One region of the Bacillus sp. NP247 genome, then DNA from elsewhere that is predicted to be linked to it. Evidence: riboswitches for the same ligand, from Rfam matches in the RefSeq annotation. Region 1 holds a riboswitch; each other region holds the start of a gene.

The links. A riboswitch is a leader RNA that binds a small molecule or an ion and turns the genes downstream of it on or off. The one in region 1 is predicted to bind S-adenosylmethionine.
Region 2: another riboswitch for S-adenosylmethionine. It lies ahead of KPL75_RS18005 (sugar ABC transporter substrate-binding protein); the one in region 1 lies ahead of KPL75_RS27265 (ECF-type riboflavin transporter substrate-binding protein).
Region 3: another riboswitch for S-adenosylmethionine. It lies ahead of KPL75_RS02225 (M20 family metallopeptidase); the one in region 1 lies ahead of KPL75_RS27265 (ECF-type riboflavin transporter substrate-binding protein).
Region 4: another riboswitch for S-adenosylmethionine. It lies ahead of KPL75_RS16160 (cyclase family protein); the one in region 1 lies ahead of KPL75_RS27265 (ECF-type riboflavin transporter substrate-binding protein).

What each region holds. Positions count from the first base shown of each region.
Region 1 covers NZ_CP076653.1:5,268,292-5,276,542, forward strand. The annotation lists gene KPL75_RS27255 (energy-coupling factor transporter transmembrane component T family protein) at 1-321, opposite strand, end outside; gene KPL75_RS27260 (ABC transporter ATP-binding protein) at 314-2,014, opposite strand; gene KPL75_RS27265 (ECF-type riboflavin transporter substrate-binding protein) at 2,025-2,573, opposite strand; SAM riboswitch class I at 2,714-2,830, opposite strand; gene KPL75_RS27270 (aspartate/glutamate racemase family protein) at 2,981-3,664, shown strand; gene KPL75_RS27275 (macrolide family glycosyltransferase) at 3,714-4,892, opposite strand; gene lepB (signal peptidase I) at 5,146-5,676, opposite strand; gene KPL75_RS27285 (peptidoglycan D,D-transpeptidase FtsI family protein) at 5,753-7,879, opposite strand; gene KPL75_RS27290 (ATP-binding protein) at 8,099-8,251, opposite strand, start outside.
Region 2 covers NZ_CP076653.1:3,443,979-3,452,229, reverse strand. The annotation lists gene KPL75_RS18050 (PCYCGC domain-containing protein) at 1-223, shown strand, start outside; gene KPL75_RS18045 (YhdB family protein) at 346-597, shown strand; gene KPL75_RS18040 (disulfide formation protein C) at 765-1,184, shown strand; gene KPL75_RS18035 (thioredoxin family protein) at 1,197-1,649, shown strand; gene KPL75_RS18030 (DUF1540 domain-containing protein) at 1,723-1,938, shown strand; gene KPL75_RS18025 (hypothetical protein) at 1,972-2,223, opposite strand; gene KPL75_RS18020 (L,D-transpeptidase) at 2,387-3,148, opposite strand; gene KPL75_RS18015 (SDR family oxidoreductase) at 3,370-4,236, opposite strand; gene KPL75_RS18010 (NCS2 family permease) at 4,461-5,762, shown strand; SAM riboswitch class I at 5,854-5,959, shown strand; gene KPL75_RS18005 (sugar ABC transporter substrate-binding protein) at 6,048-7,160, shown strand; gene KPL75_RS18000 (sugar ABC transporter ATP-binding protein) at 7,157-8,251, shown strand, end outside.
Region 3 covers NZ_CP076653.1:404,988-413,238, forward strand. The annotation lists gene arsB (ACR3 family arsenite efflux transporter) at 1-593, opposite strand, end outside; gene KPL75_RS02205 (ArsI/CadI family heavy metal resistance metalloenzyme) at 612-1,049, opposite strand; gene arsR (arsenical resistance operon transcriptional regulator ArsR) at 1,110-1,415, opposite strand; gene KPL75_RS02215 (SDR family oxidoreductase) at 1,693-2,457, opposite strand; gene KPL75_RS02220 (Lrp/AsnC family transcriptional regulator) at 2,625-3,065, shown strand; gene KPL75_RS02225 (M20 family metallopeptidase) at 3,209-4,414, opposite strand; SAM riboswitch class I at 4,505-4,609, opposite strand; gene KPL75_RS02230 (AAA domain-containing protein) at 4,685-6,994, opposite strand; gene KPL75_RS02235 (VOC family protein) at 7,106-7,498, shown strand; gene KPL75_RS02240 (sensor histidine kinase) at 7,790-8,251, opposite strand, start outside.
Region 4 covers NZ_CP076653.1:3,063,452-3,071,702, forward strand. The annotation lists gene KPL75_RS16130 (spore coat protein) at 1-300, shown strand, start outside; gene KPL75_RS16135 (hypothetical protein) at 327-776, shown strand; gene KPL75_RS16140 (LSm family protein) at 957-1,625, shown strand; gene KPL75_RS16145 (S-adenosylmethionine decarboxylase related protein) at 1,869-3,134, shown strand; gene KPL75_RS16150 (ATP-binding protein) at 3,277-4,503, shown strand; gene KPL75_RS16155 (hypothetical protein) at 4,733-5,116, shown strand; gene KPL75_RS16160 (cyclase family protein) at 5,153-5,785, opposite strand; SAM riboswitch class I at 5,872-5,984, opposite strand; gene KPL75_RS16165 (PRK06851 family protein) at 6,133-7,242, shown strand; gene KPL75_RS16170 (nucleotidyltransferase domain-containing protein) at 7,364-8,146, shown strand.

The sequences.
Region 1 (8,251 bases):
GGCATAAAATAATGTTTCATATGTAATTGTTGCATAACCTATACGAAAAAAAGAGGTATACGTTCCCGTTAATTCCGATCCATAGGTGGGCGTAATGAAAAGAATCATAACGGAATTTAATAAACTAAATGTAAATATAACGCTGAAAATAACTATAATTTTACGCAATTGAATTTTTGCAATTAAGAGGCCGACACATCCAATAATAAATAAAATTAGCAATATACGAAAATCAAAAAATAAAAAAGTAAGTGTCATACAAAATATAAATAAAGATAATTTAATTGCACCATCCATACGATGAAAATACGTATTATGCATATTCCTCCCTCCTATTAGCCTCAATATAAAGTTTCACAAACTTTTCTGGAGTTGGAATTCCGCTTAATTTGGCTAGTTTTATTAATGAAATCTCCCGTAGATTAGCTCTTTGTAACGTTCCTTGATCCCCTAATACAGTGGATACAGTATTGTCCGCAATGATTTTCCCTTCATGCAGAACTACCGCTCGATCTGCGTATTCTAAAGCAAGATTCATATCGTGTGTGATAAGAATAAAGGATATGCCTTTTTCAGCCAGTTTTCTAATAGAGGACATAAACTGTTTGTAATGGTAATAATCTTGTCCAGCTGTCGGCTCATCTAATATAATAAGTTTCGGGTTTGTTATAAGTACAGATGCAATAGTAAGCCTCTTTTTTTGTCCGTAGCTTAATGCCTGAATTGGCCAGTTACGAAATGGGTATAATCCACAAATTCTTAAAGCTTTTTTGACTCTACTCTCAATCTCATCTTTAGAAACTTTTTTTAATTTTAATGAAAATGAAACTTCTTCTAAAACAGTGGGCTGTGTAATCATTTGATTTGGGTTTTGCATAACGTAAGAAATAACTTCCCCGCGTTTACGAATAGACCAAGAATTTATATTTTCTCCATCGAATGTTATTCTCCCATTCTTTGTTTTATTTATTCCTATAAGGGTATGAGCTAATGTCGATTTCCCTGCTCCATTATGACCCAATAACGCTACTATCTCTCCCTCTCCTATTGAAAGGTTGATATCTTCTAAGGCTGTATGTTTGTTATTGTATGTAAATGATAAATTTTCTATCTTGCATAAGGCTTTTTTAATATACGTGTTTTTAGATGACACTTGCTTCCGCATCCAGTTCTTTAATAGGTTATGAACGCCTGCATTACGTAGATTTTCAATTGGAAATACCCCAACATTATTACTGTCAAAATTTAATTTCTTTAGAGCTTCTATATAAATAGGTTCTCTTAGTCCGATATTTGGTAATATATTAGATGCTAATATTTTATTCGGTGAACCCATCGCAACAATTTCTCCTTCATCGATTAAAATAATTTTGTCTAAATCAAGGTTTAAAATTTCTTCTATTCGATGTTCAATAATTACAATTGTTTTATTATATTTCTCATGAATATCTTTAATGAGTTCTATAGTATTCAAACTACTTGCTGGATCTAAGTTAGCTAACGGTTCATCAAACAATAATATATCTGCATTTGTCGTTAGCAGACCTGCAAGAGAGACTGTCTGTTTTTGACCTCCTGATAATTCATGAGGACTTTGTGTATGAAAGTCCTGCATATTTACTTTTTTTAAAGAATCATTAACAATTTTTTTCATTTCATTTTGATTTACACATTCGTTTTCTAATGAAAATGCTACATCTTCTTCGACTGTAAGACCAATAAATTGTGAATCTTGATCTTGTAATATTGTTCCTACATGTTTACTCTGTTCAAAAATACTTCCCTCTCTCGGATCCTTTCCAGCTATTAAAATATTACCAGTACTAATCCCTTCGTAAGAAAATGGGATTAGCCCATTAATACAATGAGCTAATGTTGACTTACCTGAACCACTTCTTCCAGCTATTAGTACCTTTTCCCCAGGATATATTTGAAATGTAATATCTTTTAAAGTAGGCTGCGTGGCATGCCTATATTGAAAGGTAAATTGTTCAAAAGAAATAATTGGTTGCATGTATTCATCCCTACTTTTCAATTTTTAAATGTGTATGTTTCTTATTTGATTTCGCTAGACCGATCGTGATTGGTAAGCCAAGAACTAAAAATACGATAACGTCTGCAATTGTTGCGCCTAGTACTTGTATAACGATTTTGTCAAACGGTTCTCCCATCACAATAACATCGAATGCCCCTGCAAATATAATAGCAATTACAATACCTAATAACCCCGCAATTGCAAAATAAGAAATATCACGGTTATTAAACGTTCCATTTTTCACACTAAAACCAGTTCTTTTTTGTATGAGACCCATTGAAAATCCGATAATCCCCGAACTAATAACCCATCCCCACCAAATACCCCAACCAGCAATCGTATCTGTAACTGTATGACCGATTAGTCCTATTAAAAGTCCTGCTACTGGCCCGAATAACGCACCAAAAACTGTTAAAATAGCCAATGCTGGTTTAATAAAGGTATTCGGTGCGATAGAAAATCCCCAAAGCCCTAATACCCCGTATAAAGCTGCTCCAATTCCGATTGCTACTACTAGTTTTGTCGTTAATTTGTTCATTACAATTCTCCTCTCCTATTATCCCGCTTTTAATACTCTATATTTATTTTGAAAATGAATTATGCATCGACACTTCCTTTCTATACAACAAAAAATGACCCCTTAAATTAAGAGGTCATTTTCTTTCACGTACAAGAATCCTCTTATCTTTCAAAAGACATATAAATGTCCTCTGCGGAATTAGCACCTTCCTATGCATTTACATAGGGGTTGCTGAGGCTTCATAGGGCCGTTCCCTCTACCTCTCTGGATAAGTATGTATTTGTAATTTGTATTATGGCACTAACAATAAATAATTTCAATACTTTTCTTACTATTTTTATTTTTCAATAAATAGTTCATTTAAATCATTGTATTCTTATCGGAATTGTGAAATAATAAATTCAAAATTGTTATGGGAGGAATGCATGATGAAAGTAATTGGCTTAATTGGCGGACTAAGTTGGGAATCAACATCGTTGTACTATAAACACATTAATACACTTACTCTCTCTAAATATGATCAAAATGCGAAGCTTGTTTTATATAGTATGGACTTTGGGGAGGTAACTACATTATTGCAAAACCATCAATATGAAGAAGTGAAAAATGAATTAGTCACGGTAGCAAAAAAGGTAGAAAACTCAGGAGCTGAATGTTTACTAATGTGTTCTAATACGGTACATCTATTTGCTGAGGAAGTAGAACAAGCAATATCAATCCCACTTCTTCATATCGGTGATGTAAGTGCTAAAGAAATGGTAGAACAGAATATAAAACGTATCGGACTATTAGGAACAAAACAAACGATGGAACAAGATTTCTATACATCACGACTAGCAAAATATAACATTGAGACAATTATCCCAAATGACGAAGAAAGAACTTTTATCCATCACGTCATATTAAACGAATTAAGTAGAGGCATTATTTCAGAAACTTCAAGAGAGAAACTAATACAAATTACCAATTCATTAATTCAAAACGGTGCGGAAGGTATATTACTAGGCTGTACTGAAATACCATTGCTTATTTCCCAAAATGACCTTACTGTTCCTGTTTTTGATACTGCTTATTTACATGCGAATACTGCTGTACAATTTGCTGGATAATAATATAAAAGCATACAGGTAGAGCCTCTATGCTTTTATATTGTCCGAACTATTTATTTAAAAGAGCATCAATAACTGCAATGGCTCTTTTGGAACCACCACACTCTAAAAAACTTTCATTCAGTTTTTGAATGCCATGTTTATACTTTTTATTTGAAAGAACGTCTGTTACCGCCTTTTTTAAAGTTTGCACATTAACATGCTCTTTCAATAATCTATGTGCTGCCTCAAGCTCAGTTAATCTTTGCGCTATCATAGGTTGATCTTTATCATGCGGTATTATCACAAATGGGACATTATAATGGATTGCATCGTGCACACTATTCATTCCACCATGTGTAATAAAAACATCTGCTTCACTTAATATTTCTGATTGAGGTACGTAAGGGGCTATAATAAAGTTGTCTGGCGCTTGCTTAATTTTTGAAATATCATTTCTATCACCGATCGCCATTACTACAATCCCTTCGAAATTTGAAAAAGCATCAATACAAGTATTAAAAAATGGTTCGAGCCCTTCAAGAAGTGTTCCCATTGAAATATAAATAACTTTCTTTTTTGAAAGCAATTCAAGTGGAAACTTTGCATTTGTTTTGCGCTTTATAATACTCGGTCCAATAAAAACATTGTTTTCTCCGAACGAATCGCTATTAGGTTGAAAATAACGACTTGTATACACGAGACTAATATCTCCCTTATTATGCATAAATTGAAGATTATTTTTGGGCTTTACTCCAAATTCATGTTCCATTTGATACAGTAACTTTTCAGAGAGTTCATCGGGTTGGAATTGTATTTCTGCATTTGGATGAAAAGGCAAGGTTTCCAATAATACTGGTGGAATTAAAAATATAGGAGAGGAAACTATGCCTGGAACCTGCAAGTATTCCTTTACTAACTCTCCAGCACCAAATATATCATAAACTACGAAATCAAAATTAATGCTTTTACATAATTGTTTCGTAATTTCTAATATGTATAAAGAAGTTTGAACATGTACATGAAAGAAAGATTTTAATCCATATGAAGTTTCATTATCAATAGAAATCTCCTTTAATAAATCCGGATGAGTATGTACAATAGCTCCCAAAACTTCAAGCCTTTCCTTAAAGTTTTCCGTTGTAATATAGTGTACGTTATCACCTCTTTCAGTAAAGGCCTTTACTAAACTTAATGTAGGATTTACATGTCCCTCTGCAGGAAAATTAACTATTAAAATATTCAACACGTATTTCTCACTCCTTACAATTCAATGTTCTTATTAATCGTACTGTTATTATTACAAGCAATCTTCCTCTAATAGTCCCAATATGCTTACTACTTTAGGTTGATAAATAATTATCAGTCATCGGAAAAGGCATCTACATAAGTAGATGCCTAACTGTGATAAGGAGTGTTCTGTGAGGTTAGGATAAGCTTTTCTGCTTGTCCTATGCTATCAATATATGAATTATTTTATAAAACGTGCATATCTAATAGAATTATTTTAACCATTTTATTTGATCAAATGGATAATATACCATTTTCACTTTACCTATTACATGTGACTCATTGATAAGTCCAAGTGTATTCCTACTATCTTTACTATGATTTCGATTATCACCTAATACAAATAATTTATGCGAGGGAACTTTCATTTCTCTAAAGTTTGAAAAACGATTTGATACTTGTGACATATCTAACTGTATATACAACTCATCTCGCTTTTTACCGTTAATATATACCACATCGTTTCTTAATTGTATGTTATCCCCTGGTAATCCAATAATTCGTTTCACGTAGTATGTAGGCTCGTCTTCTTTTTTTATTATTACAACATCACCATGATGAAAAGAAGAAAAATAGACACTAGCCTTATTAACTAGTATGCGATTATTTTCATTCAAAGTAGGTTGCATCGAAATTCCTTCTACCATACAAAATAAAAATGACTTATTAATAATAATAATTCCTATTATTATTAAAATATAGCTACATATTTTTCTCCAATCTTTTAGAATCAATTGCTTCATATATACCTCATTTCTAATCTATTCGTATGTAAAAACGTCTCTAGTCCATATAAATGCTAGAGACGTTTCGTATATTTTAATTCTCTTTAGAGTCATCTATTTTAGGTGCTTCGCCAGTTAATCGCTTATTTTTTAAATCAAAATAAGCATCTAAAACTTCTTTTCCAATATCAGAGTTAATACCAGACTTATCATTTATAACCCATGGTACTACAACAGAAAATGCTACTTCTGGATCATCATATGGCGCATATCCTGCTAATGTTAAATTATAGCATTCTCTACGATCGCCTTTCTCATTTCTCCCAATATCACTTTCTCCACCGTATACAGTCTGTGCAGTTCCTGTTTTGCCAGCTGGTTTATACGGTGCTTTTTGGAACGCCCTTACTCCCGTTCCATCCCCTTCTTGGAATACTTTCCTAAAGCCTTCTTTTACTTGATTGATATATTCTTCTTTCATATCAATTCTATTTAAAACAACGGGTTCTATTGATTGTACTACTTTACCGACCTCATCTTTTTGAACGGTTTGTTCTCTAATTTCTTGAAGAATTTGTGGTTTCATACGATACCCACCATTTGCAATAGTAGAAATATATTGTGCAAGCTGAAGTGGTGTATACGTATCATACTGACCAATGGAAAAGTCTAATAAGAAACCAGGTTGATTATCTTTTCTCCCTATTTGTCCAGCTGTTTCATTCGGTAAATCAATGCCCGTTGGAACACCTAAACCGAATTGCCTGAAATAATATCTCATTTTATCAAAGTATTCTTGTTTAATATCTAGTGAACTATTTTTCACATAATCCACACCTGCAATTTTTAATGCTGTATTAAACATATAAACGTTAGAGGAAACTTGTAAAGCTCTTAGGTCATCTATATCTCCAAAATCTTTCCATGACTTTTTCTCCTTAGTTCCTTTAAACTTCATAGGTGCATCATAAAAATGTGTTCCCGGTGTTATAGCTTTTGTTTCAAATCCGGTTAATACTGTAGCACCTTTAACAGTTGATCCAAGCTCGTATGAACTTGTCAGCGTACCTAAAGCATAATCTTCTACTTCCGTTTTCCCGTCTTTTTCTACAAGTCTTTTCCCAGCCATCGATAATACTTGGCCGTTTTTCGGATTCATCATTACAACGAAAGCACGGTCCAACATCGATTCTGAACTTTTGTATGCCTTTAATATTTTTTCTATGCTCTCTTCAACTTTTTTTTGTAATTCCATATCTATTGTTAACGTTAAATTCTTGCCGCTTTTCCCTTCGGAAACTGTTTCCGTTCTAATCGTATTACCTTGTTTATCAGCAAGACTTCTTACTTCTTTCTTCGTACCATGAAGTACATCTTCATATTGTTGTTCAATGTAACTTTTCCCGACCCTATCATTCCGGCTATACTCACGCACTAAATAATAATCTAATCGTTCACGTGGTAATCCTTCATCAGCATTCGAAACATTTCCAAGTACCGAGCGGAATAAACCATCATTAACATAGAAACGCTCCCAATCAACTGATGCATCTACCCCTGGGAGGTTTGCTAAGTTTTCACTAATCACAGTATATTCCTTTTCACTAACATCTTTTTTAATAATTTGAGGTGCCATTTGATAACCTGAAGTCATTTTACTTTTAATAGCCAACACTTCTATGTCTTTTGCTGTTAATTCTTGAAGATTTTTTTCTGTAACTCGCTTTCTTTTTAACTCTTCTATTTTTTTGTCTAACTCTTTTCCGCTAATATCCTTTTCTCTAAACTTATCTATTTCTTTTTTAGATACTAAATCTTGAGTAAGTTTTGGATTTAACTGCATCCAAAAATCTTTCTTATCCGTCTCGGTTAACTTATCTATATCTTCTTGCGGTATTTCAATTATTGCTGCAAGTTGTCTCGCAGTTTTTAACATTTCCTCCGCTTTTACACCTTTCACCTTTGTATATGTGATCGTACGTAAAGACTTATTGTCCACTACTGGATTCCCTTCACGGTCATAAATTTTGCCACGTGGTACTGTAAGCTTAACTGTTGCATTTTCGCTCTTCTCTACTTCATTTTTATATGTTTCTCCATCGAAAATTTGCACTTTACCTAGCTGGATTATAATTCCAGAAAATAATAAAAATACACAAAAGAATAAAATATTTAACCGTATAGGTAGTGCTCTACCACTCTTTTTCTCTTTCTTTTTCACCTTGTCATAATCTCCTCCTTACAACATTTTTAATAATTTTAAGCTTTCTATATTAAAAGTAATGTACAATTTCCACACATTACTTTGTACGCATATTAATATAACGTTTAAAACTTAATAGAAATTAAAACAAACATAAAGAAAAGGTAAAGTTTACTAAATTAAATATAAAAATACCCAATAACAAAAGCTTAGCTTTGTTATTGGGTATTAGGTATTTTAGGAGTTAATATTAGAACGTATTGAAATACATCTATCATCACAATTTGATAGAGATTGTTTACTCTGAATTTTCGGCAAGTAAATCGTTACAGTTGTCCCGACGCCAACCTCACTCATTATACTTATTGTTCCTTGATGACTTTCAATAAT
Region 2 (8,251 bases), 1.8 Mb from region 1:
GCATAAAAATAATAAAAATTGCTTTATTCGTGAAATCAAAAAGAATGGTGAAGTTGTTTGGGATTCACATGCGACAACTTGTGTGAATTGCTTAGAAATCGCAGTTGAATCTGCTTCGATGAAACAAAAAGGAAAATCAACGCTTGAAATTCGTAATTATATTGATAATAAATACAAAGAAGGATATGGGAAACCAACACCTACGCCAATGCCAAAAGCTTAAAAAACGAGGAGACTCCTCGTTTTTTTCTTTTCATTCACTTTTTTTCTTAACAAATTCTTTCAAGTGTATTTCTTCTTACTTGTCACACACTATATATAACTCCTCAGTAAGGAGGGTATACAGTGCAAACATATAACGACTATGACAAAGCTCTCTATTACACGTATTGCTGTAATTGGGATAAACTACTCGTTTTAATGGTTCAAACGAATGATCAACTATTTTCTAAGCGTATTGAACACTTTTTACACGCTTATCAATACAGTAAAGAATTGCCAGAAGTTGACAAACAATTGCAGCTCCTATTTCAATATATTGACCATGCATCCCAGAAGTCACATGTAGAAGAAGTAGTAGAGCAAATTCAAATGTAAAATATAGCGCTATTCTCTCTTAGAGAATGGCGCTTTTTTGAACATTTTTTATATCAATAAAAGTTTTCTTTTACAAAACTTTTATTGATAAACATATTTTCTCTTTCTTTTCTGTGCTACTTCATACTATAATTTAGTATGTAACTATTATAAGTGAGGTATAAAATATGGGACGAGAAAAAAAGCAAGAGTATGCTTTATTTACTGCATGGGGAGCTTCTTTTATTGCTACGCTAGGTAGCCTATACTTTTCTGAAATCATGAAATTTGAGCCTTGTGTCCTTTGCTGGTATCAACGTATCTTTATGTATCCATTCGTTTTATGGCTCGGCATTGCTGTAGTAAAAAAAGATTATCGTATTGCAAGTTATTCCTTACCAATTGCAAGTATTGGTGCTTGTATTTCTTTATATCATTATGCAATTCAAAAAGTTTCAGCACTATCAGCTGCAGGAGCAGCTTGCGGACGCGTACCTTGTACGGGAGAATACATAAACTGGTTCGGCTTTGTGACAATCCCGTTTTTAGCTCTTATCGGCTTTATCACAATCGCTATTTGCAGCTTTATTGTAATTAAAAACAAATAAGGAGATGAAAGAATGAAAAAAATGCTTATATTTGGTGGTATTATTATCGCTTTGTTTGCAGCAATTTTCGCTGTAACACAAATGGAAGAAAAAAGTGCTTCAACGAGCCAAAAAATTGATAATGCTACTAGTCAACCAGATGGCCCTGACTACTACACAAATAAAATTTCTCTTTCAGATCTCCAAAAGAATTTAAAAGAGAAAAAAGAACAAACAGTATACTTTTATCAAACATCTTGCGTTCATTGCCAAAAATTATCTCCTATCGTAGTACCAATGGCTAAAGACTTGAATGTCGATATGAAAGTTATGGATATTGAAAAATTAGATGCTCCTTGGGATGAATATAAAATTAAAGGAACTCCAACAATCATTCATTTTAAAGATGGTAAAGAAGTGAGCCGTATTAGCGGCGAACAATCGAAAGACAAATTAAAAGAATGGCTTGAGCAAACGAAGCAATAATGAGAAAAGGAAACTCCTTCTACACATGAAATGGGCGTAAAATCCCACACTAATGTATAAGGAGGGGGTTTTTATGCCAGAAGTAAAATGCTCTGTTTCCAATTGCTCATTTTGGGGACAAGGTAACTTTTGTCAAGCAAGTGCAATCGTTGTTCAACCTGATGCACAAGAATCAGGTCAAATTGAAAACAGTTCGTATACAAGCGCTACTTTAACAAACGAGACGCTTGAAAGTTCTGTAACAACGAGTGTAGAAACGTGTTGTCATACATTTAAACCGAAATATTAAACGTAAAAGCATACGATTGGTCGTATGCTTTTTTTATATTCCCCTCCAAAAATCATGCATTATAAAAAAATACAAAATAACGAGAAGGACCGTCCCGCACAAAGTAATACGTCGGTATATACTCTTCTCCCCTTCCCTCGCTTTAACAAATGCCCAAATAAATCCGACGAACAATATTAAATCAACATATGGAACATAAAAAGAAAAGACGAGAAACGCATACAAATACACGATAAATAAACAGGTCGTTACTAAGAAAATTTTAAATGCAAATTCACTTTTCATACTGTGACCGCCTCCCAATCTGTACTGTATTATATTCACCAAAACATAATAGTTGCTGTTTCAATTTTCTCATCTCACTATTTGTAGGCACGCGATTGGTATGAAATCAATAAAAACAACTAAACTTCATCACAAATAAGCTACCGCCTATACACGGTAGCTATTATGGAATATTATATTTCCGCTTATATATATTACTCAAAATCGAATAAGATAATTGCTCATAACGAATTTTTTCTCCCGTTTCCTCTACAATATACAAATTGTTTCCTATATAATAGGTTCCATCTTTTCGTTTGGAGTACACTGCGTATTTTTCATTTGGCAATACCGTTTTTACTTTCGTTAATTGTCCATTTGGTTCTTGCCAATATATATTTACACGATCTACTAACATAAGCATTCCAATTTGTTCTTCTTCTACTTTACGACCATTCCAGCTCACAACACGATACCCAAGCTTATGAGCTTCGTATTCGGGACTCGTATGAAAACGAGAAATAATTACTTTTGTCTGTAATTGTACCCGGTCATATAACCATTGTATGTCTCGATCGTGCATGCGAATACAACCATTTGATTCCCGACTTCCAATCGTTCCTTCACGATTTGTCCCGTGAATGGCATATTCCTTTTTATCCAGACCTAGCCATCTCGTACCGAGAGGATTATTCGGTGCACCCCCAGGTATTTTTTTACGATGGTATTCTTTATTTTTATATTTATTTATAATACAAAAATTCCCTTCAGGCGTCGGAGTGCTATCTCTTCCTGTCGTTATCGGAAATGTTCTAGTATAGTTTCCCTCTTCAAAAAAAGAAAGCTGATTCGTCGTAAGGTTAACTAATATTAAATGATCTGTATTAGCAAAAACGCTAGCTGGCAGGCAGAAAAATAGGATTACGATACACCATACTTTCTTCATCTAAATCCTCCCTAGCACTAACATCATAATAAAGTGAAACTTTACTCGGTGGGGGGAGTTGTCCATCCCCACTGAGTATTAGCCTTCACCAATCGGGCATTTACGGGCAGCTATCTCCCATCTAACTTCCTTGCATTCGCTGAATTTTGAGGTAGGAGTCTTACTGCCCGCAAATAGCGGGATAAATGTAATTAGCTTTACTTTGCTCTTATAAATGAAAACTATCCATTCACAATTACTCCACCATTTACATGCATCATTTGCCCTGTCACATATGCCGAATCACTAGACGCCAAATATACATATGCAGGCGCTAATTCATACGGCTGACCAGGTCTTTGCATAGGAACATTGCTCCCAAACTGTGATACTTTTTTCTCATCAAAACTGGATGGAATAAGCGGTGTCCAAATTGGGCCTGGTGCAACACCATTTACACGAATTCCTTTTTGTACTAAAGACTGAGATAGCGATCTTGTAAAAGCGACAATTGCTCCTTTCGTTGCAGAATAATCGATCAACGTTTCATTTCCTTCATACGCAACGATAGATGCCGTGTTTATAATTACATCACCTTTCTTTAAATAAGAGAGTGCTGCTTTCGCAACGTGAAAATAAGAAAAAATATTAATACGAAACGTTTTTTCTAACTGTTCCGCTGTAATATATTCTAATCCTTGCTGCGGATATTGCTGTGCGACGTTATTCACTAAAATATTTAAACTACCTAGCTGCCCAGCGGTCTCTTCCACAATATCTTTACAATGTTGCTCATTACTTAAATCACCCGGCAGCAATACACACTTCACGCCTTCTTTCTCAACAAGTTTTTTCGTCTCATTTGCATCTTCGTCCTCATCTAAATAAGCAATCGCAATATTTGCTCCCTCTTTTGCAAAAGCGATGGACACAGCTCTCCCAATTCCACTATCTCCCCCTGTAATTAATACATTCTTTCCTTTTAACTTTTCGCTTCCTTTATAATTAGGATCTTCAAACTTTGGACGAGGATTCATTAACGATTCAATACCAGGCTGTTTATTTTGATGTTGCGCTGGCATCGTTAAAAAGTTTTTTTGCTGCGGCATAACTTCCTTCAACTCCTTTCCCCTTATAATGTGCACAATATTAAAAACTACTTACACATTAAAAAACCGCAATTCACGCTCATTTTTACGTTTAATATTCGAATTTAAGACATAAAATATGAATTGTTCTAAAGTTTTTATGCAAAACTATTGCAAAATAGTTAAAAAACGAATATTATATATAACTGTTGTGAAAATTATTCGTAAAAAGAAAGGATGTTTATATGTTTAACCTTTCAAAACATAAAACTTCTATTAAAACTGAAATTATGGCAGGTATTATTACCTTTTTAACAATGGCATATATCATTGTCGTAAACCCTGTCATCCTTGGGGATGCAGGTGTTCCGTTTGAACAAGCATTTACAGCGACAATCATTGCAGCTGTTGTCGGAACATTATTTATGGCGATCTTTACTAATCTACCAATCGCAATTGCACCAGGTATGGGATTAAATGCTTACTTCTCTTACTCTGTTGTAAAAGCTCATGAAGGCATGACTTTCGCGATTGCATTCTCTGCTGTATTCGTAGCAGGTATGATTTTAATTTTGTTATCATTCACATCTTTCCGTACGAAATTAATGGAAGTAATTCCTGAAAACTTAAAACATGCACTTACTGCTGGTATTGGTCTTTTTATTGCTTTTATCGGTTTGCGCTTAACAGGAATTGTTACAAAAAATGATGCAAACTTAGTTGGGCTTGGCGATCTTCACTCTGCTCCAGTTCTACTAGCATTAGCTGGCCTCGGAATTACAATTATCCTTATGTCTTTAAATGTAAACGGGGCATTATTTATCGGAATGTTATTAACTGGTATTATTGCTTACTTCACAGGTCAATTAACATTCTCAAATGGCGTTACGTCAATGCCTGGATTACCAGAAGGAATTATCGTTTCAAATCCAATTACTGCTGTTTCTGATGTAATTAATTACGGATTATACGGTGTTGTGTTCTCATTCTTCCTCGTTACACTATTTGATACAACAGGAACATTACTTGGTGTAGCACAACAAGGCGGATTTATGAAAGACGGAAAACTTCCAAAAGCAGGACGAGCTCTTCTATCTGACTCATTCTCAGCAACAATTGGAGCTATGTTCGGAACAACACCATCAACAGCTTACATTGAATCATCTGCAGGTGTTGCAGCTGGTGGTCGTACTGGTTTAACAACTGTGACAGTAGCTGTTCTATTTGCATTAGCAGCATTCTTCGGACCTTTAGTGAGCGCTGTTTCTGGCGTTTCAGCTATTACAGCACCATCATTAATTATCGTTGGTAGTCTTATGATGGGCTCAGTTCGCCACATCGATTGGGATACATTCGATGAAGCATTCCCAGCATTTTTAGTAATCTTAAGCATGCCACTTACATCAAGTATCTCAACAGGTATCGCACTTGGATTTATTTCATACCCACTTATGAAAGTGGCAAAAGGACAATTCCGTGCTGTTCACCCACTTGTGTATTTATTCGGAATCTTGTTCGCTTATCAATTAGTTTTCTTACCACATTAAAATCCCTCTTTATGAGGGGTTTTTTATTTTCAAAAAACATTTGACAACCGTACAGAATCATGGAATAATTCGAAATAGTTAAATATTCGATGTCTTATCAAGAGCAGGTGGAGGGATGAGCCCTACGAAGCCCGGCAACCGACCCATTTATGGGCACGGTGCTAATTCTTACAACACGTTGTGTTGAAAGATAAGAGTAATATGATAAGACGTCTTTTCTATTTGAAAAGGCGTTTTTTATTTTCACTCCCTCCCCTCTCTTCTTAGTTTAGGAGGGATTTTTTTATGAAAAAATTATGTTCCATCGTACTTATTTTTCTCTTACTTACATTAACATCTTGTACAAATGAACAAGATGCTATCTCTTCACAAAAGCAACAAACTGTGAAAAAAGTAACTACAACAGTAGAAAATCACTTACAAACAGAAGTTCCAACCCAAGTAAAGAAGCCATTAAAAATCGCATTAATTATGCAAATGTCTATCGGAACTTTTTCCTCTCAATATATTGAGGGCGTCAAAAAACAAGTCGAGCTATTTGGCGGCAGTGTACAAGTCTACAATTCTGATAACGATTTAGCAAAAATGGCTGCAAATTTAGATACTGCTATTAATTCAAAAGTGGATGGCATTTTAATTGATCATGGCCGATCTGAAGCGCTAAAACCTGGAGTCGAAAAAGCGTTACAGGCGAACATTCCCGTAGTCGCATTTGATAACGATCTACGCTTACCAGGTGTAACGATTATTGATCAAGATGACTATAGCCTTTCATGGAAATCATTAAAAACGTTAGCGGAAGATTTGAATGGACAAGGAAATATCGCAGTTGTATGGGTTGGTGGATTTGCTCCAATGGAACGTCGCAACGTTATCATTGATGCTTTTTATAAACGTTATCCAAATATAAAAGAAGTTGCGCGATTCGGTACTGCTAGCAATAACACACCGCTTGATACACAAACACAAGTAGAAGCTTTACTAAAAAAATATCCGAAAAAAGGAGAGTTACAAGCTATTTTCGCTTCATGGGATGAGTTTGCTAAAGGAGCTGTTAAAGCACTTGAACAAGCTGGTCGTACAGATATAAAAGTATACAGCATTGATTTAAGTAATGAAGATTTACAACTTATGCAAAAAGAAAACTCACCTTGGTCTGCTACGGCTGCAACTGATCCAGCGGAAGTAGGTAAAGTTCAAGTACGATTCTTATACAAAAAAATTGCCGGTGAACAAACACCAGATATTTATTCACTAGAACCTTATTTAGTAAAGAAAAATAGTTTACCAAAAGAAAATATAACAATGGATCAATTATCAAAACATATAAACAGTTGGGGAGACTCGAAAGATGTGTATTCTCCTTGGATGAAAAAATTAGAGAAGGAGAAAAAATGATGACATTCTCTCTTCAAAACATTACACATTCTTATCATGTCGCTACACCTGTTCTAGAAGATGTTTCTATCCATATTCAAAAAGGAAAAGTTCATGCCCTACTAGGAATGAACGGTGCTGGGAAAAGTACTCTACTGAAAATAGCAACTGGTGAATTTCAACCAGTTGCTGGCGATATAAAAATTGATAATCAATCTGTTTCCTTTACTTCACCACGCGATGCAAAAAAGCACGGTATTTCTTTTGTAACACAAGAAGTAGATCACGGACTTATTCCGGGATTATCTGTATTAGAAAATGTACTTATCGATCATTTAGCAATGCAAAATAAAGTACTATTTTCAAAGTCAAAATTAGTCTCACTCGCTAAACAACATTTGCAAACTGTACAGGCTGATTTAAATGTTTCTGAAGATGTTTCCAACTGCTCATTACATGAAAAACAATTACTTCTTATCGCAAGAGCTTTATCCAACAATACAAATTATCTTTTATTAGATGAGCCTACTTCTTCTCTTGGACCTAAAGAAGTTGAAAGTTTCGGGAAACTATTAAAAGATTTAACATCAAAAGGAATTGGCATCATCTTAATTTCTCATCGTTTATCAGAGATTCGAAATTTCGCGGATGATGTAACGGTATTACATAACGGTAAAGTTGCACTTTCTGAAGCTATTACACAGGTTACAGATCAACAAATTGTGGAAGCGATGACTGGAAAACAACTTACACTTCCTATTAATACAGCACCAAAACGAGGGAACGAAGAATTATTTAAAGTACAAGAACTTCCCTTACACAAAGACCATCCTCCCCTTTCTCTCACCATATGGAAAGGTGAAACTGTTGTGATATACGGATTAATTGGCAGTGGCAAAACAACAATTGCTGAAACTTTATTTGGTGCACGTCACACTTATCATGCAAAAATAGACGGCCAAAATATTACGATTAAAACACCGCGAGATGCGATTAAAGCGAAAATCGCACTTGTACCAGAAGAAAGAAGAAAACAAGGCGTATTTCTTTCGGAAGATATTATAGGTCACACAAATTTACACCAATCAGGTTGGAGACGAAAACAAACCGAA
Region 3 (8,251 bases), 420 kb from region 1:
AACATACCTGCAATAAAAGGGATTCCTAAATAGATAAATACTGATTTCGCAACTTCTGCCATTGTAATACTAACAATAGCCCCTTCAATTCCTAACCATTCCGGGATTACTGTTACAAACACGTATGCATAAACCGAGAAAAATAACATTTGGAATACCGAATTAAAAGCAACTAAACCAGCTGCATATTCTTTATCACCATCAGCTAGATCGTTCCAAACAATTACCATTGCAATGCAACGTGCTAACCCAATCATAATGAGTCCGACCATATATTCTGGTTTATCAGGAAGAAAAATAATGGCTAAAACAAACATAAGTACCGGACCAATAATCCAGTTTTGTACTAAAGATAAAACTAACACTTTTACATCTTTAAATACCCGCCCCATTTCCTCATAACGAACTTTCGCCAATGGTGGGTACATCATTACAATTAAACCAACAGCAAGCGGAATAGACGTCGTGCCAACTTGTAATGTATTCAGACCGTCTACTACACTAGGAAACACAAACCCTAAACCAATCCCAACAGCCATAGCTAGAAAGATCCATAGTGTTAAATATCGATCTAGAAAAGATAAACGTTTCATTTTATTTTCCATCTCCTATTAACAACAAGAATTTTTATCTACCTCATTAGAAGTCGTGCAACAAGATGACTCTTCAATTTTATGAACATCACTATCTGCTTTTGTATAAAAGAATTCCCACTCATTCCCATCAGGATCCGTTACCCAAAACTTATCTTGCACTGCATAGCAACAAGTCGTATCCATCTCATCACGCGCAAAGAAACCTTCTTTTTCTAATCTTGCTTTATGTAATATAATTTCTTCAGCTGTATCCACTTGGAAACCGAAATGATTTACCTGATTTCCATTCACTTCATCTCGTACGTTCAGCGTGAAATTAAGTCCTGGCGTCTCTAATAAAAATTTTGCATAATCCGTTTTCAGTTTAACTGGTGATACACCAAATACCTTCTCGTAAAATTCAATAGACTTCTCTAAATTCGTAACGTTTATACCGACATGAGCATATCTCATGGTTCAATTATCCCCTTTAATTATCATTAATCAATTTTTTTTGATTAATAGATCAAAATTTTAACAGCAACTACCTTTTCCTGTTTTTCTAAAGATACAGCACAATTCTTCTGATAATAAATTATTGACTTCCGCATCATTTAAATCATAATAACTCCACGTACCTTTTGTTTCTTTTACAATTAAACCAGCATCTAATAAAATCTTCAAATGATATGACAACTTAGATTGTGTCATTTCAAAAATCTCTGTTAAATCACATACACACGTCTGTCCTCGCTGGCAAAGTTCATACATAATCTCTAAACGTTTCTGATCAGCCAATGCTTTAAACTTTTTCTCAAATAGCTGAAAATCTTGTGCCACTATAATTCACTCCCTTTCATCAAGTTTTTTTGATGTTTATAGTATATACGACTATTAATCTTTTATGCAACTTATTAATCAAGTTTTTTTGATTAATATACAAACCTTTTCTCCTATCATAAATTTTCTACAAATAAAAAGAACCGTAGCCTTCCCGAAATGGAAAAATTATGGTTCATATCGTAATTTGATTTATTTCCAAACGGTAGTGCTCCATAACTATCAAACTAATAAAATACGAAATCTAAAGCTGATGGTTATGAAGCTCCCCCCTTTTCTATAAACAAAACCCTCCAGAAACATCTAAAATTTGCCCTGTTACCCAGCGACTATCAGAAGAAGCAAGGAACGCTACTGCATCTGCAATATCTTCAACTTGCCCTATTCGCCCGAAAACAGATGAATTCGTAGCAAAATTTCGTATTTCTGGATTATCTAGCAATTTCGTATTAATATCTGTCTTCGTATATCCCGGCATAATTGTATTCACTGTTATACCTCTTTCTCCAAGATGTTTAGCTAGAGGAAGAGTCATCGTATTAAGCGCACCTTTACTTAAACCGTATGCAATTGATCCCGTAAAACCAAGCCGTACTTCGGCTGATGAAATGTTAATAATACGTCCTTGTTCTCGTAGAAGCGGTAATGTTTGCTGAATTAAAAAGAACGGTGCCTTCATATTTACGGCCATAATTTCATCAAAAACTTCTTCTGTCGTATTTTCAATCGTTCCTTGTGTACCTATGCCTGCATTGTTTACTAAAATATCAATCTCTGATGTACCAACTCTTGTTTGTAATTCATTCTTTAATTGTTCTACTAGCTTTTTGACACCATCAATTGAATTAAGCTCAGCTTCAATTAAGAATGCTTTCCCTCCATTAAATTCAATTTCTCTAATCGTTTCATCTGCAGCTGTTTTATTTCGTCCATAGTGAATCGCAACTAATGCACCGTCTTTCGCCAATCTCATTGCAATGGCACGGCCAATGCCGCGACTCGCTCCTGTTACTAACGCTACTTTCCCATCAAGATTTTTCATTTTTTCCATCCTCCCTAAATTTCCGTTTAATAAATCCTACACTTATATTTTTATTCAAATACCAATAATTTTAAATATAGATTTACAGGTAATTTAGTTCGTTCACTTATGATATTATAGTTATAATTTGTGATTTACTTTAGAAAACACAATGAGGAGGCTACACAATGCAAAACGCAGTAAAACTGGATGAAATCGATCATAAAATTATGAACTTGCTATATAAAAATGCGAGAATCTCTGTTTCAGAAATAGGACGAATTATATCAATGACGCAGCCTGCTGTAAAAGAACGAATTAACAAGCTTGAAGATCAAGGGGTTATAGCGGCTTACCGAACGAAATTTGAACCTTCCAAAATTAATAAAAACATCCAAGCATTCATTATGTTCAAAACAAGCCAATGCTCTGATTTTATCCAATTTTGTAATGCTGCTCCTGAAGTAACAGATTTATATCGAATTAGCGGGGAGTTTAATTATATGATGAAGGTCATGAGCGATTCGATGGATTCTCTCGCTGCATTTTTAGACTCTTTAATGCAATTTGGATTATCGTCTCCTTTAATTGTTTTAAAGAGTGAATTTGAGGAGAAATTGTCGTTCTAGTAAGAGGGTACTAAAGTAGAGGAGTAGCAGATATCAAGTTTATGCGGAAAATTCTTTTATAATATAATAAAACCAGCCATAGGCTGGTTCTTTTTCCATTCAATTTCCTACTAAAAAATACCGGGTATAATTCTCCTTCTTCCCTATCCCTGATTCCTCTGCGCCTCCCTAAATTCCTCCTTCACCCCCTCTAACAGCCCTTCTTCCGTAATTAATCGATACGCTGTATTCGCTAATGCTTTTGCCGATGTAATTAACGCTTTGTCTCCTAGTTCTGAACGAGCTGCTTCTCTAAATTCATTCGTATGTGCGATTAAGTCATCTGGGCCGATTTTAATGTACGGATGAATTGTCGGTACGACTTGGCTTACGTTTCCTGCGTCTGTTGACCCGATTCCTACTCTTTCTTTACGGTTTACATCTTCACCTAATAACTCTAGTTCTTCCGCTACGATGTCGTTATATGTTTTTGTTACGAGCAATTCATCGATTTCATTTTGGAATTGATGAATTTTCACTTTCGTGCCTGTTGCTAATGCAGCACCTTGTGCGATGTTTCTTACTTTTTCTGTTACTTCTGCACATCTTTTTCTCGTTGCTGCGCGGATGAAAAACCTTGCTGCTGCATAGTCAGGAATAATATTAGGTGCTTTTCCGCCCTCAGTAATGACACCATGAATTCTCACATCTGACGGAAGTTGTTGGCGAAGTGCGTTAATACCGTTATAGAGCTGAATTACCGCATCTAATGCGTTAATCCCTTCTTCTGGTGAAGCCGCGGCGTGAGCTGTTTTTCCGTAAAAATGAAAATCAAGTGGATCGACTGCTAGTGAAGGACTCGTCGCCGCTGTTTTTCCGCTCGGATGAATCATAAGCGCCGCATCAATGTTTTTAAATAAACCAGCTTTTACATAACTCGATTTTGCGCTACCATTTTGTCCGCCTTCCTCTGCTGGCGTCCCGAATACGACAACTTCTCCCCCAATTTCTTCAAGCGTTTCTGATAATGCGATTGCTGCCGCAACGCTAATTGTGCCAATTAAATTGTGACCACACGCATGACCGAGTCCTGGTAAAGCATCATACTCAGCTAAAAATGCGATAACTGGTCCTTTTTTTCCTGAACTTTTCCGTGCGATAAAACCTGTTTCATGACCTGCTATATTGTGCTGTAACTGAAATCCTGCACTACCTAGTAATAAGCTTAACGTTCTTGATGCATAAAATTCTTGATTACCAATCTCCGGATTCGCATGAATGTCGTGACTTGTTTGTATGTACTTTTCCTTATTTCTTTCTATACTCTCTTCAATTGTTTTTCTTTGTGACGTTATCCCTGTCGCTCCCATTTTTTCTTCCTCCTCTTATTTTCACGTAAAAAAGCCTCTTTCTAAAAGATAGAAAGAGGCTTTGAAATATACATTCAAAAATGAGCTTCTTTCTTATCTTTCAAGTCGTACGCTTGCTGGAATTGGCACAGTATTCATACAGAATCCGCTGCCGAGGTGTCATAGGGCCAGTCCCTCAACCTCTCGTGATAAGAATTTTCATAAAATTATATTAAATTATTTTCATTCTAAGTTCATTTCAACTAAAAGTCAAGGAATTCCTATCCGAATTTACCGAATATCTAAAAATCCTTTTAATACACCAATTGTCTCAGGTGCTTGCAGTCTTGCACATATATATGGAAATTCCGTACTACCTTCAAACATCATTTGAGATGTGAGCGGTGCCCCTGCCCAAAAGATTTCATCATCAATTAATACAAATGGGAATGCTTTATTTTGTCTTTGTAACTTTACGTTTTTTAATGGAACTGGTCCATCACTATAAACCGTTATTTGCGCATTTGTACGCATTAACGCTTGCCATACTCGTTTATCTACTTGCTTCGTACTTGGAAGTGAAATAATGATTTTTCGTTTTGCGGCTAAAATATCTTTTAATAGCCCTTTCGTTTCTTCAAGATTCATTTCCATAAACCAGCGTAATCGTTTCGATATTTTTCTCTCCCATAATTGTCTTGATGTCGTGCGATCATACACATCTCCGTGACGTTCTATATGAGCTGTTAATTGTGATAACGCTTGTTTTCTCGAAAGATTTTTACGCATATAATGGCAATCCGATAATTGAATGAACTTCCCTCTCGCTCTCGTTACTGCTACATTGACGAGACGATGGTTTTTATGGTCAAAGAATAACACACCAGGTCGTTCTTGCGGATAACTATCAACTGTATCAAAGATCATCATATCTCTTTCAGAACCTTGAAACTTATGAACTGTTGCCGCTAATACTGGTATGTGTTGATATTTCGTTTTCTGCAACATTTCTCTAATACACGTCGATAAAAAGCGTGACTGTGCCCTATAAGGCGTAACCACACCGATAGATTGCACACCGTCTAGCAGTCCGATTAACATCATTTGCATCGCTACTAAACCAGACATAATATTAAAACGAGAACCCGAAGCAGCATCTTTTAACGAAAAAGCTCCCATTGAGCTCGTATCAAATAAAACACTCGCCTCATTTGCGAACGGCTGCAACTGTGCAAGTTCTTTACGCTCTGAAACAGATGGATGATCGTATACTCTATTTTTATAAATAAATGAGTTTGTAAACTTCGATATGTCCGCATGCATACGCCTTTGTTCCTGCAACATAAAAAGGTTGGGATGTGCTTCTGATTTATTTACAGAATCAACAATTCCGGCATGATAAAACATATCTTCGCCGAGCCATTTTCGAACGAGTTCATGGTTCGCCATCGCAATAGGAGGCAATTGTAAAAAGTCACCACAAACGACGATACGTTTCCCAAGAGAAGCAGCTAATGCAATTTGAGGAACATATGCCATACTTACTTCATCTACGACAACTAAATCAAATGTACGCTCATAAATAAGCGCATCAATTGCACATTTTGATAAAGTCGCACCAATTACTTTCGCATTTTCAATATATTCTTTTTCTACTTCTTTAATTTTCGCTTTTTGCTTTCGAAGTTCACCTTCTATTTCTTGCATACGCTTCTTATCAGAAGACGTCGCCTTATACGATAGAATTTTTTCACGAAGATCTTGGCGTGTTTCTTCTAAGTAGAGTCTTTCCTCACCCCATGATCCGTTCGTCGTTTCTACTAACTTCGATGCAAGTAACGTTTCATGATTTCGTATATGTTCATGTTGACTATAACCGTAACGAACAATTTCGCCAGGCGTCCATTTCTTTTTCTTTTCAATTTGCTTCGTTACTTCACTCATTAATACGTCCACTGCCGCATTACTATGAGCTAATACAAGTACCGATTTCCCTTTTTGATAATGAGCAGAAATAATACGCGATAAATTGTAAGACTTCCCTGTGCCAGGCGGTCCCCATACGTACGTTGTCGGATTATAAAACGAGCGATACGCTAATTCATTTTTCGTATTTTTCATCTTCTCAATATGCTTCGGACTACTCGTCCCATCAACAAGACGCTTTATACGATTACGTTTCAGCTTATCTTTACGCGCTTCTTTCAATCTCTCTTGTAGTTGCTCTAAAAGTTGCCACGGTTCACTATATAAAACCGCTTCTCGTATTTCGCCTTGTATATAATCATTTAACTTCAGCTCTATTTCTAATCCGTGTACAGATAATACTTCCCCTGTCGCTTCCTCACCATCGAACTCAATTCGAATTGGTGAACCTTCAGGTAAGCTTACTTCCGAAATAAGCTGAAATACATACACTGTATTTTCATAATCTGTATATAAAAAACGACCGTTAATGATAGAAATTTTACTACCACCTATCGTTTTCCAATGTTTAATTTCATATGCTAATGCATAGTGCCACTCTTTCATCGCTTCCGATAATGAAGGAGTTTGAGTAGGTGTATTCATAGTATAATCTCCTTCCTTCTCCCCAAACATACTTTCTCACTATACCATATAACACGCTAAAATTTGTAAGGTTTTTATCTTGCTTATTTTCTCAATATTCAATATTATTTTATATATAATTTTCAGAAAGAAGGAGTACACATGCCAGTTAGAAGAATTGAACACGTAGGACTTATGGTTGCAAACTTAGAGACATCTATTTCATTTTACGAAGAAGTAGTCGGTTTACAGCTTATTAAACGTATGGGACACCCTAACCCAAACTTAAAACTCGCTTTTTTAGGTGTAGAAGAATCGAAGGAAACGATACTCGAATTAATTGAAGGCTACAACTCTTCCCTTCCAGCAGAAGGAAAAGTACATCACATTTGCTTTAAGGTAGATTCATTAGAAGATGAAATTGAAAGACTAAGAAAACACGAAGTAACATTTTTACTAGGAGAAGAAATCGAGACATTACCAGATGGAACACGTTACATATTCTTCGCTGGTCCTGATGGAGAGTGGATTGAGTTTTTTGAGACGGAGAGATAGAAAAGGATCGGGATTTTGATCGATTTATTTGTTATGCATATCTTTAGTGTAGTGGTAAAAATCTCAAACAATCACACTCACATACACCCTCTTAGCCCCTTAGCTTGATGCGATGTGGTGAGCCCTGTTTATGTAATCAATTTTTTTATAAAAATCTTATATATAGCTAAAAAGAATAACTCCATTTTGATCACTCTTTTTCAAAATGGAGTTTTTGTATTTACTTTTAAATAAGGATTGAAGAGAGTTTTCTAATCAATCTTTATTCTGAAGCTACAGACCGATCATACATTATGTTCGTTTTTCAATTGGTAGTTTAAATGTAAAAGTACTACCTTCCCCTAATTCACTTTCAACGGTAATTTCTCCTCCGTGTAGTTCGACAATCCATTTTACCATCGACAATCCTAAACCTGTGTTTCCAATGTTTGAAGATGTTCGTGCTGCATCAACTCGATAGAAGCGTTCCCATATTTTCGCAATATGTTGCTCGCTGATGCCTATGCCCTTATCGGAGACTTTACCTATTATGTTGGTTTCATCACGGAACAGTTGCATATTCACAATGCCATCCGCTTTGCTATAAGCAATCGCATTCGTTAGTAAATTCATTAATAAACGCATCATCAATGTTTGATCTGCTTTAATAAACAGGTCTTCCTCTATATTTGTTGTTATATCAATCGAAGCTTCTTGAACCATTAATAAAAGCTCTTCTACAACGATTTCCGTTAATTCACTCATATTGATACA
Region 4 (8,251 bases), 2.2 Mb from region 1:
GATGATTGTGGATGGTTGGAATATGATTATGCAGAAGATTTCGAAAAAATGCTTCTAAGCTTCAAATACCGTTGGGTAAAAATTAATCGTGGTGGCCCAGAGAAAGTTGAAGGGATTTTACAAGACGTTTCTTGCGATTACGTAACGTTAATTATAAAAGAAGAAGTTGTATTAATAGCACTAGCTCATATTAAAAGTGTTAGTTATAACGAACCAGTATGCGAAGAGAGCGATGAGAAAAGTGATGAAAGTAGCAATAATTCAAGTCGAGCTCGTGCACAAAGACAATCAAGAAGATAATGATAATAAGAAAGGAGGAGACAAATTTGGAGAGTGTATTATACTGTGAGCAAATTAAAAGTTTAGTTGGTGAGAATGTAAAAGTAAATCTTCGCGGACCAGAAAGTCGAGTGGGAATACTTGTATCGTTAGGGGGAGATTACCTTACACTACAACTACCTCATGGAGAATTAGTATATTACCAATTGAAACATGTGAAGAGTCTAGTTAAGAAAGTGAAAGAAAGTAAATGTGGCGATTGCTATATCTCACGTTTCTACTCTGATGATGATAATTTTGTCGATGTATTACGTGACTTGAAGTATAAGTGGGTGAAAATTAACCGTGGTGGACCAGAGTGTGTGGAAGGCTTATTAAGTGAAGTACATGATGAATGTATAACACTAGTAAATGGTGATGAAGTTATTTACGTGATTATTTATCATATTAAGAGTGTGAGTCAAGTAGTTAAATGTAAAAAGAATGAAGAAGAATAATGTTTGATAAATAAGAGGGGCATTATGATTGGAAGTGAAGAACGATTTCTTATATCGATACAATTATGTTGCGATATTATGAAAAGGAATTCCTTACTATTAAAAGAAGAAACATTGCCCCTGATTATTTTTTAGAAATGGAAGACAGAAAAGTATAATTCCATAGAAAGGAGGATATAGATGAATGAGTTACACAAAAGTATTGGAGAAAATATATATGTTAAATTAATTGGTGAAAAAAGATTTAAAGGTGTATTAATCGATGTAGGAAATGATATTGTTGTTCTTTACAATGGACAAGACTACGTATATATATCTTTATACCATATCCAGTATTATAAATTTTTAAGAGAGCATGATGAAGAAATATTAAAGCCAGGTGTGGATTCTGTAATTAAGAGCGAATCCCCTTCAATTTCTTTGAGAAAAGTATTGAGCACCTCTAAAGGGATTTTTACAGAAATTTATGTGGCAGGAAATGCTCCAATACATGGTTATGTTACAAGTGTTATGAACGATTATATTGTTTTTTATAGCCCTGTTTACAAAACAGTATATATATCTTTAAAGCATTTGAAATGGTTAATTCCCTATAAAGAGAATCAAGTCCCTTATTCCCTCAATAAAAATGAACTCCCCGTAAATCCATTAAATATTACTTTAGCTAGAACGTTCGAAGAACAGCTTATTAAAATGTCTGGGAAAATTATGGTGTTTGATTTAGGTGAAGAATCTAACAAAATCGGAAAGATGGCGAAAATTGATGAAGGGCATATTGAAATATTAAAAGCCCGTGACGCAAAAATGTATGTGAATATTCAACATGTGAAATCGGTCCATTGTCCGTAGGTTAGTTAAAAGGGCTGGCTTTTTCTTTTATATATGCGGAAGAAAAGGTCGAGCCTATTTGTTTACCGTTATTTGGATATGAGGGGGAAAGTGAATTGAATATATAAGTATGTTACTGTTTTTACTTATAACGAGGTAAACTTGTACCAAATTATAAAAAAGATGTACGAGCTATTTTTTGGTGCATTCAATTCATTTTTTGAGGAAGTGCTGCTCAACTAATTTATTAAAGGGGTTTTATTTGTGGAGCAGTTTCCAAATTCGTTTTCGATTACGTTGCTTGGCAGTGCTGGTGGAGCAGCAAAAGCAGTGTTAGCAATTTTGAATCAAGCGATAGTAAATGAAAAAGATCCAATTTATGAAGTTATAAAGAATGTGGACTTCCATTTGGTGGATATAAAACAAAAAGATAAAAGTTATTATGATGAGTTGTTTCCAAATTTGAAAGAGCAATTTTTTTTATATGAAATAAACCTCCAAGATGTAGTCAAATTTAAACAACATTTAAAAGAAAAAAGAACGAAGGTTGTTATTGATGTTTCAGGTGCAGATACGATTAGGGGACTGAGTTGTTGTAATGACCTTGGTATTTGTTATATTAATTCGGCTTTGGAAAATGAGGCGGTAGATCAAGACGATAGTTTACTTGGTTTTCAGCTTACGGAAAGGTATACGAGGTTTGAGAAGGAGAAAGAAACATTTACAAATACAAGAGCAATCATAGGCTCAGGTATGAATCCAGGTGTTGTTCAATGGATGGTTGTTGAGCTTATGAAAGAACGTCCAAATGAAAAACCAAGAGCATGTTATATTGTAGAACATGATAATTCATTTTTGGGTGATAAAGGGCTAATAAAACCTCATACACTTTATGCATCATGGGCAGTAGAGCGTTTTCTTGATGAAGCGATATGGAGTTATCCTATGTATATGAGTCATCATCGTCCACTTTACTTTTATGAGGATGTATATGCTTCCGAGTATAAAGTAAAGTTAGGTAAAAAAGAATTTTATGGTTGCTTAATGCCGCATGAAGAAGTTTTAATTTTGGGAAAATCTTTTAATATGGAAGTGGGTTTTCTTTATCGGATCAATGAGTATACAACAAACTTAATTAGACAGAACTTAGATAAAGTAGAAGATTTATGGAATTGGAATCGTAAAGTATTTAATCCAGCAGAAGATGATATTGTAGGGGAAGATTTAGTCGGTGTGCTACTCGTTTATGAAAATAGCGAGACATATATGTATAACGTGATGAATAGTAGCCAAGTTTTTCATAAATATAAAACGAATGCAACTTACTTCCAAGTAGGGTGTGGAATTTATGCAGGTTTGTGCAGTTTACTTTTAGATCACCTTGGACAAGGTACTTATTATGTCGAGGAATTATTATTAAATACAGAAAGTAAGTACGGTGAATATTTAAATTTATATATGAAGGATTTTGTAATAGGGCATAATGATTTTACGGATGGACTGCTACATGATAGGGTAAGATGGATATAAGTTGTGACTAAAAAGGAAGGAGAAATCTCCTTCCTTTTTAGTATTATAAGGTTACATATTGCCCTGAAAGCAATTTCATATTTATAATTTAAGGAGATAACGGTGGAAATGTTTTTTCGTATCGATCAAGGGGAGTTTTTATATGAACAAATACAAGAGCTTGATTTATGAAGAAAGAAAAGCTTTAAAAGTATTTATATTATTATTCTATATTATATTCTTTTTATATGACGCTATATATTATTTTGCATATCCTGCTATGAACATTAATGGAACAGCGGTAGGTTGGCCAAAAGGCAGCCTTGGGATAGGTGTATATATATTTGTAATAGCATTATTTCCTATTTCAATATATCTTCAAAAAAGAGGCTATGTATATTCTATAAAATATTTATTTTTATTTGGGTACATGTTTATTAATCTTATTAATAATTTAATGATTTATTTGCGAACGGATAGAGCTTTTGAACATGGTAGTATGGTAGAAATGTTATTAATTTTATTTGCACCAGTTTTCGTGAACAGAAAATATTTTTATTTAGTTTCCTTTAGTGTAATTGGAAAGTATGTACTTTTTACATTGATATTACAAGATTTAAAAGTTGTGATTCCGCTTGTCTTATGTATATTCTATTTCATTATTTCACATTCTTTGTTAAAACGATTTCAATCTTATGTAAGAACAGTGTTTGAAATGATGAACAATATGAAAGAGACGGAAAATTTAGCTGTAATTGGCACAATGTCTACAACAATTGCGCATGAAATCCGAAATCCATTAACGGCTTTGAAGGGATTTACGCAAATGCAAAAAGAAAAAAACCCTGAAGATATGATGAGCTATGAAATAATGCTACAAGAAATTGAGAGAATTAACGGATTTGTTAGCGAATTGATGTTATTAGGAAAACCAAAATCAATAAATTATGAATGGTGTAATATAGGGGGAATCCTTTTATATGTTGTGCAGTTAATGGAAAGTTATGCGAGTCAATATAAAGTGAAAGTCTATTTGCAAGTAGATGGAAATTTACCTGTTATAAACGGCGATGATAAAGAGTTAAAACAGGTGTTGTTAAATATTATAAAAAACGGAATAGAATCAATGCCAGAAGGTGGAGACATTCATATCCGTGCATACCAAAAAACGGAAGGACATTTGTGTATTTCTGTCGAAGATCAAGGATTTGGTATAGAGAATGAGAAATTAGAGAAGATTGGAAAGGCTTTTTATACAACAAAGGAGAATGGTACAGGACTTGGTTTAATGATTACATATAAAATTATTAAAGAACATCAAGGGAGTATCACAATTCAAAGTAGTATGGGTGTAGGAACGGAGGTGGAGATTTATTTACCGACAGTGTAGTGAAGTAGAAGAAATTATTTTTCAGAAAAGTGTTCTTCTTGTGTAAATATAAACATTTTATAAAATGTTTCAAGAAGGGTTTTTTTTATAAAATACTTCGTTTATAATGGAGGAAAATATCGACATGAGATTGGTTACTCATGTAACGGTTCGGTAGTGTTATGAAAAGAAAAGAAGGGGTGCACGCGCATCCTTTTTTCTATGCAGATATGATGAAAGGGGTGGTATGATGGAATTAACATTAAATTCGACTGTATGTTTACACACGATTCAATTTCGAAAAGAGCAAAAGAACTATATTGTCAAAGATACGATTACAGGAGAGACATATGAAATGCCGCCACTTTGGATTGATGCACTAGCAATGATGCGTGACGGTTTTTTATTGGGAGAAATTGAGGATAAATTAAAAGAAGAATATCCAGCAGAAGAAGTAAATATGGTAGCATTTACGAGGCAACTGTTAGAGCTGGAACTTGTCGAGATGGTAGATGGAGAAGAAATAGCTTGTACAAAGAAGAAAGATAAAGATTATTTAGCTTGGGTACGCCCAAGGGTGGAACAATTCTTTTTTAACTTAAATAAAAAATATAAAAGCAAAGGTCAGAAGTGATCTTTGCTTTTTTGTTGTCCTCAAGTAGTTCTTATTTTAAAAAATAACGGCAAATGCTCTTGCGAAAGCACCATCACTATTTTTAATTTTTAAAGGTGCTGCTGAGAAAAAGAAACGCTTCGTTTTAATGGCATCTAGATTTGTTAAGTTTTCAATTAAATAAATGTTATTCCCTAGCAATATGTGATGGATAGGTGATGTTTCTGTCGTTACCTCATCAGGAGAAATGAAATCTAAACCGATAGATTTTATTTTTAAATTAACTAGTTCTTCAGCTAATTCTTCAGAAAGATAAAATGCTTCTTTCGCATAAGCTTCTGTGTTCCATTTATTAGATAAATTGGAATGGAAAATAACAATATCTCCTTCCTTTATGTCGGTATTATTTAATACTTCCTTAGGTAATTTTCGTCCTTGAACATGTGTTACATCGATTAGAACTGCTTCGCCTACAAATTGGTCGAGAGGTAATTTATCAATTGTTGTTGCACCAGAGATGAAATGTGCAGGGGCATCGCAATGAGTGCCAACATGAACGACAGAATGAAAATCTGTAACTTGATATCCTGTTTCTTCAACACTTGTAATTGCTTCTAGTTGGATTTTAGGTGTTCCAGGAAATTGAGACATATTGTTTTCAAACGTTTGTGATAGGTCAATTACTTTCATTCTAAATACCTCCAATATATGTTTTAAAATAATAAAAAGCTCATCTTCCATAATCAAGAAAGGTGAGCTTTACATACAGTAGCTAAGCTTTATCTTCCAAAATGCAAAGCATTTTGCAGGAATTAGCACCTATTCAGTTTTTATAAACTGAGGTTGCTGGGCTTCAAAGGGTCGGTCCCTCTGCCTCTCTTGATAAAGGTATATTCAGTTTAAAATTTGTAATTTTTTGATATTTAAATTGTAATTCATTTCCTTTTCCGGTGCAATACAAAATAGGTATTCACCCAAACAAAGTTGCTCGCATATTGTAGCTTATGTAAGTAGACTGCTGCGAAGGGGTGGGTGCAGTGACAGGGAATGTATTGAACTATTTTGCTGGTGGAAATACAGCTAGAGGATTTTATAGCTTGTATGAAGAGAGTTTAAAGGGGCTAGATAGGTTGTTTATTTTAAAAGGCGGTCCAGGAACAGGGAAGTCCTCTTTAATAAAAGCCATTGGGCGTGAATGGGCTGGAAAAGGATATAATATTGAATTTTTACATTGTTCTTCTGACAATAAGTCGGTTGACGGTGTAATTATTCCGAAGTTAAATGTAGGAATTGTCGATGGGACATCGCCACACGTTATTGAGCCGAAAATGCCAGGAGTTGTCGAAGAGTATATAAATTTAGGGGTTGCCTGGGACTCGAATAAATTAAGAAAGCAGAAGTTAGAAATTGAACGATTTGTATCAGAAGCGAGTAAGGCTTTTCAATCTGCTTACGCATGTTTTAAAGAGGCGTTAGCTATACATGATGAGTGGGAGAAAATATATATTAATAATATCGATTTTAATAAAGCAAATGAACTAACAGATGAGCTGATTCAGAAGTTATTTGTAGATAAAAAGGGGAAACAATCGCTTGTGAAACATCGTTTCTTAGGAGCAGCTACACCGAAAGGAGCAGTTGATTTTGTTCCTAATTTAACAGAGGATCTACCACATCGCTATTTTATTAAGGGACGCCCAGGTTCTGGGAAATCAACAATGCTCAAAAAATTAGCTAAGGTAGCAGAAGAAAAAGGGTTTGAAGTGGAAGTATACCATTGTGGATTTGACCCGAATAGTCTTGATATGGTTATCGTAAGAGAATTAGGATTTGCAATTTTTGATAGTACTGCGCCACATGAATATTTTCCAAGTCGCGTGGGTGATGAAATTATAGATATGTATGCCCTTATTGTGACACCGGGGACGGATGAGAAGTATGCTACAGAAATCCGTGACGTCTCCATTCAATATAAAACAAAAATGAATGAGGCAATGTCTTTCTTAGCGAAAGCAAAATCAGTTCGTGATAAATTAGAACGAATTTATATTGCTGCTATGGATTTTTCAAAAGTTGATGCATATAAAGAGGGAATTCAAAAAGAGTTTGAACGAATTGCGGTCGGTGTAACAGAAAAGAACAAGTAAAAAATGGGGTATTTTATTAAGCTGTTGGAAATTTTCTGACAGCTATTTTAGTATGTAGTAAAATTAAGAGTATATTTGTCGAATTTCCAAGGAAATAATCAAAAAATGGGGAGGATATGAAATGAGAGAAAAAATAGAATTGGAGTTAGAACGAATTGAAAAAGAGAATGATGTGAAAATCTTATTTGCTGTGGAATCAGGGAGTCGTGCTTGGGGATTTCCATCGAAAGATAGCGATTATGATGTTAGGTTTGTTTATATACATCCAGTAGAATGGTATTTATCAATTCATGATAAACGTGATGTAATTGAATATCCAATTAGTGATGATTTAGATATAAGCGGCTGGGATATTAAAAAGGCATTGCAACTATTTGCAAAGTCAAATCCGGCGTTACTTGAGTGGATTCGATCACCAATTCTTTATTCGAAAAACTCCAATTTTCCAGAACAGCTTCAGCAAATGAGCGAAAAGAATTTTGATCCAAAAGCAACGATATACCATTACTTACATATGGCTTCAAAAAATTATCGTGAATTTTTGCAAGGTGAGAATGTAAAGTTGAAAAAGTACTTTTACGTATTACGCCCTATTTTAGCTTGTAAATGGTTAGAAGAGAAAGGGACTTTGCCTCCTGTAGAATTTGATCGATTGATTACAGAATTAATATTAGAGCGTAGCGTATTAGATGAAATTGAAAAGTTATTAATAAAGAAAAAAGCAGGTACTGAATTAGATGTTGGATTGAAAATTAAGGTGCTAAATCAATTTTTAGAAGAACAAATTATTTACTATCAGCAATACGTGAAAGGCATTGAAAAGAGATTAGGGATTGATATTGAGAGTTTGAATACATTATTTCGAAATATGCTGTTTGAAGTATATGAAAAAGAGCACAAATAAATTTGTGCTCTTTTTTATCCCGCATTAACGGGCGGTAAGAATCCCACCTCAAGATTCGGCTGGAGCGAAGAAGTTAGGTGGAAGGTCAACTGTCCGTAAACGCCC